Regions from separate parts of the Escherichia sp. MAL-1 genome, predicted to be linked through region 1. Evidence: predicted binding sites of a transcription regulator. Region 1 holds the regulator's gene; the other holds the start of a gene.
The links. The regulator PhoB, encoded in region 1, activates phosphate uptake and scavenging genes when phosphate is short. The targets are predictions, from matches to a motif close to CTGTCATAAAACTGNCNNAT.
Positions count from the first base shown of each region.

Region 2: the regulator PhoB is predicted to act here: its motif matches at 3,034-3,053, upstream of opgB (phosphatidylglycerol--membrane-oligosaccharide glycerophosphotransferase).

Region 1 covers NZ_CM129609.1:3,700,072-3,704,835, reverse strand. Annotated here, with positions in the region: gene sbcC (exonuclease subunit SbcC) at 1-784, opposite strand, end outside; gene sbcD (exonuclease subunit SbcD) at 781-1,983, opposite strand; gene phoB (phosphate response regulator transcription factor PhoB) at 2,173-2,862, shown strand; gene phoR (phosphate regulon sensor histidine kinase PhoR) at 2,920-4,215, shown strand; gene brnQ (branched-chain amino acid transporter carrier protein BrnQ) at 4,622-4,764, shown strand, end outside.
Region 2 covers NZ_CM129609.1:4,192,940-4,197,703, reverse strand. Annotated here, with positions in the region: gene lgoD (L-galactonate oxidoreductase) at 1-510, shown strand, start outside; gene opgB (phosphatidylglycerol--membrane-oligosaccharide glycerophosphotransferase) at 650-2,941, opposite strand; gene yjjA (DUF2501 domain-containing protein YjjA) at 3,195-3,689, opposite strand; gene dnaC (DNA replication protein DnaC) at 3,738-4,475, opposite strand; gene dnaT (primosomal protein DnaT) at 4,478-4,764, opposite strand, start outside.

The DNA.
Region 1 (4,764 bases):
GGCGGCTGGCTTCTTGCTGCAATTCGTCCAGACGCGTTAACCAGTTTAGTGATTGTTGTTCTTGCTGCTGTGCGGTAAGTAACTGTTTTTCTTCGTCAGTAAGTACCTGCAAACTCGCTGTCAGCGATTGCACTTGTTCCGGCGTGAGCAACGCGACGCCGCTGGCCTGCGCTTGCAGCTTCTCCAGCTCAGTGCGGGCCGATTTGTGCTGCTCAAAAACCATCGCCGAGATTTGCCCGTAGATTTCAGTGCCGGTTAACTCCTCGAGCAATTCCGCGCGTTCTTTGGGTTTGGCATTCAGGAAGGCAGCAAATTGCCCCTGCGAAAGCAGCATCGAACGGGTGAAGCGCCCGTAATCCAGCCCGGTTAACGTCGCTGTCAGTTCCAGCTTATCTTTCACTTTGTCGGCGAGAATTTTGCCGTCGGCGCAGCGCGCCAGCTCTACGCGTGGCACCTGCAAATTACCGTCCGGCTGGTTACGCGCCCGATTCTGGCTCCAGAACGCGCGATACGCTTCACCTTTCACTTCAAACTCCACCTCCGCCAGACATTCAGCGGTATCGCGGGTCATGAGATCATTTTGCGATTGTGAAACGTTAGAGAGGCGCGGAGTTTCGTGATACAGCGCCAGACAAATGGCGTCCAGCAGGGTGGTTTTCCCCGCACCGGTTGGGCCGGTAATGGCAAACAGCCCGTTGCTGGCGAACGGCTCGCGGGTGAAATCAATCTTCCATTCGCCTTTTAATGAGTTCAGGTTTTTCAGGCGCAGGCTGAGAATTTTCATGCTTCGTGTTCTCCGGCGAGGCTATGCAACGTCGTGGCGAAAAGATGCTGCAGACGTTGCTGCTGCGATTCATCCAGTTCTTCCAGTGCCAGACGGCGATTGAACACCTCTTCGACGCTGAGTTCGCTGAGGGTTTCACGCTGTTGGCTGGCTAACACACGCTCGCGCTGTTCACGACTCCGACGTACCAGCAATACTTCGACAGGCAATGATTCGGTTAATGCCTGGATTTTGCGCTGAATATCATGCAGATACTCATCAGTAGTGATTTCGATATCCAGCCAGACAGGTGGCTCCTGTGATACATCGCGCCACTGTTCCAGCTGTTCGGTAATCGACGCCAGATCGCCTTTCAGCACCGCCATGGGTTGCGTTACCGGTACGTTCAGGTTTTCTACGCTCTCTAATTTGCCGTTTGAAAATGTCACCAGATGGACATATTTACTCTTACCGCATTCATCAAAACTTAGTGGAATGGGGGAGCCGCAATAGCGAACATGTTCCATGCCGCCAATAATCTGTGCGCGGTGAATATGCCCGAGCGCGATGTAGTCGGCTGGTGGAAAGTTTTGTGCCGGAAACGCGTCCAGCGTGCCAATATAAATGTCACGCACGGCGTCACTTTTACTGGCCCCCACGGTCGTTAAATGTCCCGTGGCGATGATGGGCAGAGGCTGATCGCCGCGCAGTTTGCAGGCATCGGCATAGTGTTGTTGGTAATAATCGGTAATCGCTGCCAGTAAATGCTGCTGTTTTTCAATACCGTTAAGCCCCGCCTGGCTGGTAATAATGTCACGCGGACGTAAAAACGGAATGGGGCACAGCACTGCGCCTGGCGTCCCGTCGCGACGAGGCAAGATTTGCGGCGCATGTCCGGCGCTGGCGACCACGGTAGTATTGAGGAACGCCATGATATCGCGCGATTCATTCAGCGTGGCGACCGAGTCATGGTTTCCTGCCAGTACCACCAGATGACAGCCAGTTTGCTGTAAATTGACAACAAAACGGTTGTATAACGTGCGGGCGTAACTGGGCGGCGAGCCGGTATCGAAAACATCACCGGCAACAATAATCGCATCCACCTGATGGGTTTGTGCTGTCTCCAGCAGCCAGTCAAGAAAAGCCTGATGTTCAGCTTCGCGGCTTTTACTGTAGAAGTTCTGGCCGAGATGCCAGTCTGAGGTGTGAAGGATGCGCATAACGGTTCCCTGGCGAAAAAGCATGGGCGCGATTATACCCAAACAGATGTGCCATTTGCTTTTTTCTGCGCCACGGAAATCAATAACCTGAAGATATGTGCGACGAGCTTTTCATAAATCTGTCATAAATCTGACGCATAATGACGTCGCATTAATGATCGCAACCTATTTATTACAACAGGGCAAATCATGGCGAGACGTATTCTGGTCGTAGAAGATGAAGCTCCAATTCGCGAAATGGTCTGCTTCGTGCTCGAACAAAATGGCTTTCAGCCGGTCGAAGCGGAAGATTATGACAGTGCTGTGAATCAACTGAATGAACCCTGGCCGGATTTAATTCTCCTTGACTGGATGTTACCTGGCGGCTCCGGTATCCAGTTCATAAAACACCTCAAGCGCGAGTCGATGACCCGGGATATTCCAGTGGTGATGTTGACCGCCAGAGGGGAAGAAGAAGATCGCGTGCGCGGCCTTGAAACCGGCGCGGATGACTATATCACCAAGCCGTTTTCGCCGAAGGAGCTGGTGGCGCGAATCAAAGCGGTAATGCGCCGTATTTCGCCAATGGCGGTGGAAGAGGTGATTGAGATGCAGGGATTAAGTCTCGACCCGACATCTCACCGAGTGATGGCGGGCGAAGAGCCGCTGGAGATGGGGCCGACAGAATTTAAACTGCTGCACTTTTTTATGACGCATCCTGAGCGCGTGTACAGCCGCGAGCAGCTGTTAAACCACGTCTGGGGAACTAACGTGTATGTGGAAGACCGCACGGTCGATGTCCACATTCGTCGCCTGCGTAAAGCACTGGAGCCCGGCGGGCATGACCGCATGGTGCAGACCGTGCGCGGTACAGGATATCGTTTTTCAACCCGCTTTTAACGCCTTGCTCATCGGACGCAGAGCAGGGCTTATGATTTCTTAACTGGAGTATCTTACGTGCTGGAACGGCTGTCGTGGAAAAGGCTGGTGCTGGAGCTGCTACTTTGCTGCCTCCCGGCTTTCATCCTGGGTGCATTTTTTGGTTACCTGCCCTGGTTTTTGCTGGCATCGGTAACAGGACTGCTTATCTGGCATTTCTGGAATTTATTGCGCCTTTCATGGTGGCTGTGGGTGGATCGCAGTATGACCCCGCCACCGGGGCGTGGTAGCTGGGAACCGCTACTATACGGCTTACACCAGATGCAGCTGCGAAATAAAAAACGCCGCCGTGAACTGGGCAATCTGATTAAACGCTTTCGTAGCGGCGCGGAGTCGCTGCCCGACGCGGTGGTGCTGACCACGGAAGAGGGCGGTATTTTCTGGTGTAACGGTCTGGCGCAACAAATTCTTGGTTTGCGCTGGCCGGAAGATAACGGGCAGAACATCCTTAACCTACTGCGTTACCCGGAGTTTACGCAATATCTGAAAACGCGTGATTTTTCTCGCCCGCTCAATCTGGTGCTCAACACCGGGCGGCATCTGGAAATTCGCGTCATGCCTTATACCCACAAACAGTTGCTGATGGTGGCGCGTGATGTCACGCAAATGCATCAACTGGAAGGGGCGCGGCGCAACTTTTTCGCCAACGTAAGCCATGAGTTACGCACGCCATTGACCGTGTTACAGGGTTACCTGGAGATGATGGATGAGCAGCCGCTGGAAGGCGCGGTACGCGAAAAAGCGTTGCACACCATGCGCGAGCAGACCCAGCGGATGGAAGGGCTGGTGAAGCAATTGCTGACGCTGTCGAAAATTGAAGCCGCGCCGACGCATTTGCTCAATGAAAAGGTTGATGTGCCGATGATGCTGCGCGTTGTTGAGCGCGAGGCTCAGACTCTGAGTCAGAAAAAACAGACATTTACCTTTGAGATAGATAACGGCCTCAAGGTGTCTGGCAATGAAGATCAGCTACGCAGTGCGATTTCGAACCTGGTCTATAACGCCGTGAATCATACGCCGGAAGGCACGCATATCACCGTACGCTGGCAGCGAGTGCCGCACGGTGCCGAATTTAGCGTTGAAGATAACGGACCGGGCATTGCACCGGAGCATATTCCGCGCCTGACCGAGCGTTTTTATCGCGTTGATAAAGCGCGTTCCCGGCAAACCGGCGGTAGCGGATTAGGGTTAGCGATCGTGAAACATGCGGTGAATCATCACGAAAGTCGCCTGAATATTGAGAGTACAGTAGGAAAAGGAACACGTTTCAGTTTTGTTATCCCGGAACGTTTAATTGCCAAAAACAGCGATTAATCCGCCTTTGTCATCTTTTATTGCCATAAGCCAGTCGATGCTGGCTTATTTTCTTTGCAGTCAAAATACGGGCGTTAGATTTTACAACGGTTGGTGATTTTTTGTTCGCATGATTAGCCATGTCTTTTTCACGGAAATAGTGTTTTATACTGGTTGGTGATTTCTTATCGCTATATACCTCTGGTTTTTAGATCCCTCCTTGCTTTAAAACGTTATAAGCGTTTAAATTGCGCTTCAGGTGCTGTCATACTGACTGCATTAACGCGGTAAATCGAAAAACTATTCTTCGCCGCGCCTGGTTGGGAGTATTTCCCGCTAAAATTGTTTAAATATACCGCTGTATCATCCCCAGGGATTGGCACAAAAATTTAACGTTACAACACCACATCCACAGGCAGTATGATTTATGACCCATCAATTAAGATCGCGCGATATCATCGCTCTGGGCTTTATGACATTTGCGTTGTTCGTCGGCGCAGGTAACATTATTTTCCCTCCAATGGTCGGCTTACAGGCAGGCGAACACGTCTGGACTGCGGCATTCGGCTT
Region 2 (4,764 bases), 490 kb from region 1:
GGGCCAATCGGTCTGGGCGCGGCGGCAATCGCTAAAGCTGATGGCGCACAGGTGGTGGTGGCGGATACCAGTCCAGCGCGCCGTGAACATGTGGCAACGCGTCTGGAGTTGCCCGTGCTGGACCCGTCAGCCGAAGATTTTGACGCGCAGCTGCGGGCGCAGTTTGGTGGTTCGCTGGCGCAGAAAGTGATCGACGCGACAGGTAATCAACATGCGATGAATAACACCGTGAATTTGATTCGTCACGGCGGCACGGTGGTATTTGTCGGCCTGTTTAAAGGTGAGTTGCAGTTCTCCGATCCGGAATTCCATAAAAAAGAAACGACGATGATGGGTAGCCGCAACGCCACGCCGGAAGATTTTGCTAAAGTCGGTCGACTGATGGCGGAAGGAAAAATCACTGCTGACATGATGTTAACCCATCGCTATCCGTTCGCCACGCTGGCAGAAACCTACGAGCGCGATGTGATTAACAATCGTGAGTTGATTAAGGGTGTAATTACTTTCTGATAAGGCGAGATTATTAAAGTTGCCATGCAGCGTCCGGGGAAGTGTTGGGCGCTGTTTTTTTTCTGTTTCTCAATGATGTTTTGTAGGCCGGAGAAGATGTGTAGGTCGCACCTTATGCGACCTACACATCAGTCAGAAATTACCCTTCACGTTCCACAACTTTAATTTCCACCATGCCGATCCCGAGCTTACGCGGCGAGTGTCCGAGGATATTCCCTTCGTTGGTTGAGACAGGTTCCGGCGGCACAATTACCAGTGTGTCGGCATCGGTTGGGTTATCGAAATGCAGTGTGGTGGTGGTCACTTCATTGCCCAGCACAAGAGTTTGTTCTTCATTGCCTACGCGTACCGGAATAGGACGGCTGGCGTTATTGCCGTATGCTTTGGCGGTAATCACCAGGTCAAATTTCTTCGGCAGCGGATGCTTGTACTCGATTTTTACTTCATCGCCCAGCTGCGCGTTGGACCAGCGGCCCCACGACTCTGGACGGGAAATCCCACTAAACTGTTTCACCTCTTCTGGCGCACCGGCGACGTTGAAGATGAAACTGTCGGCTTTGTAGCGAATATCGTTATCAACAATTTTCAGCGTATCGACATTGCCTTTATAACGCGCCATGTCGATGACCGTATCTTTAAATGCCGTTTTGCCCTGCCATGTTGTTTTGTCAACATGCTGAACAATTTGCTGACCGCCAAGCTGCCCTTGCGAGACACACCAGTCGGTGGAGAGTGCCAGTTCCGGAGCCCAGAGTTGTGCCATCTTATAGCAACGGTCAACCCAGACGAAATTGTCGCGTGGAGCGAAATCGGCCAGCTGGAAACGCAGCGGTGCTGAGTATTCGCTTTCCGGCAGCGGTTCCACGCGTTTGTCTGAAACCCGCAACAGCAGCGGCAAACGGAAATGGCTACCCGAGAAGGCAATCATGTTTTTCTGCTGGTCGATGGTGAACTCTTTCATCTCTTTAGGGAATTTCCACAGGCGGATGATATCCGGCTTCCACGCCAATGTTTTCTCTTTGATATTGAGGAAGATTTCCGACATTGACTGCCCGGATAAACTGCTACGACCAAGTCCGAGATAGTTATCGCCACCGAGAATGTCCAGCACCGTCGCGCCGTTATCCATCGTGTTACGCTTCACTGCCAGCGTCTCTTGCTGCGGCTTGTCGCCACGAATGACAAAAAACAGGTTATTGCGATCCTGCTTATTGAGGTATTTCCACGCCGTGTTGTTCATCGCTAAATGGTCAGAAGAGACGACGATGACGGTATCTTTAAACCACGGTGACGCTTTGATTTTGTTGATAAACGCCGAGATATTCTCCTGGCTGCAACTTACCGCGCTGAATGACTGGTTCGGCTTACCGTCAAAATCATATTTTTTGCGGTTACAGGTACGCGAGATAAAACCATCCGGGTGATGGGTATCGACTGTCAGGGTAAACAGTGAGAATCGCTGACCTGAGCGGGAAAGCTCTTCAAACTTTTTCCACGCTTCATCGAGAACGGTATCGTCGTAGAATCCCCAGTCGTTGCGATAGTGCGGGTCGGCCACCACGCTTTTCAGCTCTTCTGAGCCGTATAAGTGGTCGAAGCCATGCGACTTCAGGAACACATCTTTACCGGCAAAACGCAGATTCGCGCCCTGCACGAAATAGTTCTGATAACCCGAGTTTTTCAGGATATCGCCCAGACAGATGTTCTGCGGGAAGAAGCTGGAGACAGAGGCGGAGGCGTTGCCTTCAAAGGGGGCAAACAGCGGTATGCCGCACTGAGAAGCCACCATGCCCGCAATCGTGTAATCCGTTCCTGGCAGCTGCTGCGTGTGGCTGAAATCCAGGCCTTCATTTTTCAACGCGCCCAGTTCAGGCGTGAGATCCGGGAAAGCTTCGTTATCAAAATAGGTCCGCTCGAGACTTTCGCCGTAGATATAAACCAGGTTGAGTTTCGGGTCAGGGATAGTTTTCGACGGCTCTTTATAATAAGCCGCAAAGTCCGGGTCGCCATCGCGTGACTGGGATTTCACCAGTTCCGTTATCTGACGAAATGCCGGGCTGGCGTCCACCGAACCCAGCGCCAGTAAGAGCGCCAGCAGGCTGTAACCAAAATGGTGCGGATGATGGCGACGACGGCGCAGGATCCAGCCCAGCGCACCGAACACCGCTGTCAGCCCCAGCACAATGCCGATACCCGGCAGGATGTATTTGCTGACGCCAGCACCGGTCAGGCTGTTGGTTAAGGTATAGAGAACCGCGTCGTTAATACCAGCGCCAGTAAAATAGTCGCTGGCAAACAGGGTGATATTTAAAACGACAAATAGCCCCAGCACCGTTAATGTGGCTGCAAACCACCAGGTGTTACGTCCCGCTTTCCATGCGTAAATCAGCACAGAGGCGAGAAAAAGGGCGAAAGAGAGTAGTTCTGACAACGGGCGATCCTCACTAAACCGGGCCGTTTAGCCAACGTTTAAGCTTTTTGAGAAGCACAATGTAATGGCGTCGCCATATTGCTGCAATTCTAGTGTCAAAAAAATGCGATGTTGTTAGGAATTAGTTTATAAACAGACTTTTTTGATCGCGGTCGCTTCCCGTGTAACAGGGGGAAAACCGTCCAGGAGCAGGGAAAAGGGCAGGAGAGAGCCGCGTCAGCCGGGTAACAGCTAAAACGCGGCGTTTCGCGGTTCAGGAAATGAAGTTCAGCCCCTGCTTTAACACCAGATCGCAGGCTTTGGTTTTCACCTTTTCTGCCAGCGGAGTCGTTCCGATGTTATCCAGATTGAGTTGCTGACCATCTTTGGTTTTCAGCAAACCCTGAATGCCATCCAGATAGTTGGTGTCTTCTTTTTGTTCTTCACTGTTCAGGCCCAGCTTTTCCAGCACCTGGTTCTTGATGTTTTCGGCATCGGTTACCGACGCCAGCTTTTGCTTCGCGCAGTATTGCAGAATGCCTGCGGCGTTGTTCATGTTATCTGCGCTTAAGGCCTGGTTCCCGCTGCTAAGCAAGTTAGTTAATGACGCGAGCGACCAACCGCCTTCCTGTGTCGTGCTGTTTTGGTTGCCAAGTTCGCTGGCGGCGCTGGAGAGCGCATCTTTCCAGGACGCAGCATGCACCCCAGTGGAAATTAATGCGCTGGCGGCAATGGCACAGCACAGAAGATGTTTAACAGTTTTCATCATCATTACTCAAGGTGGAATTGTGTCGCAGTATACCGCCAGAAACGGGGATTAATACTCTTTACCTGTTACCCGGCTACGGTAGCTATCCCAGTTGAAGATCACCCACAAACTGTTACCCAGGCGCATACGGTCCATCACGCGTTCGCCCAGCAACTTGGTCATCTCTTCCATATTACTGTTGGTCAGCATCCCGGTTGGGCGTTTGGAAGAAGAGCGGCGATCGACGATCTGGTTGATGATCACTTTTTCGTATTTCGATTCGGTCTGCACGCCGATCTCATCGATCACCAGCAGATCAACGTTGCTCAGATCGTTAAGCAGTTGTTCTTCGCTGGTACCGCTATTCCTGAAGGTATCTTTCATCGCCGACATAATATCGGCCACGGTGATGATCAATACGGATTTACCGCGTAGCAGCAGCTCGTTGCAGATTGCCGCCGCCAGATGGTTTTTGCCGGTTCCTGGCTTACCAGAAAAGATGAAGCTGGCGATGTTGCCGTCAAACTCTTCGACATACTGGCGCGCTTTGCTTAACGCATTCATCTGCCCTTCACACTCAACGCGATAGTTCTCAAAGGAGCAGTTCTGATGCAGTGGACGAATACCGGAGCGGTTAAAGGTGCGCTGCATTTTCATCGCCCGATTTTCACGTTCGAGAGCGGCGGAGCGGATCGCCCCTTGTTCTTTCTGCCAGGCCAGTAGCTCTTCACCCGTTTTGAATGCAGGTTTGATATGGGCAGGCATCATTTTTTGCAGGCGTTGCATCAGGTCGCCAACGTTTTTCATCGTTACCCTCTGAATCCTGGTGGAATTTGGCTGTCAGGTTCGCTGACCGTATTCACATCTCGTTTCGGCAGTCCGCCGTTGCTGGCACGACCGATTTGCAGGCTGCGCGCCAGTTTTTGTTGCCACTGCACATGGTGAAAGACTTTACCTTCCGCCTGCCAGTAGGCAATGAATGAGGCCAGTTCTTCGGTGGTCACCGGCTCTCTTAGCGCCACGCCCCATAGCGCCGCCAGGCGGATAAAGTCGGCATCGGGTTGCCAGTCCGGATACATGGCGAATTTCCCCATGG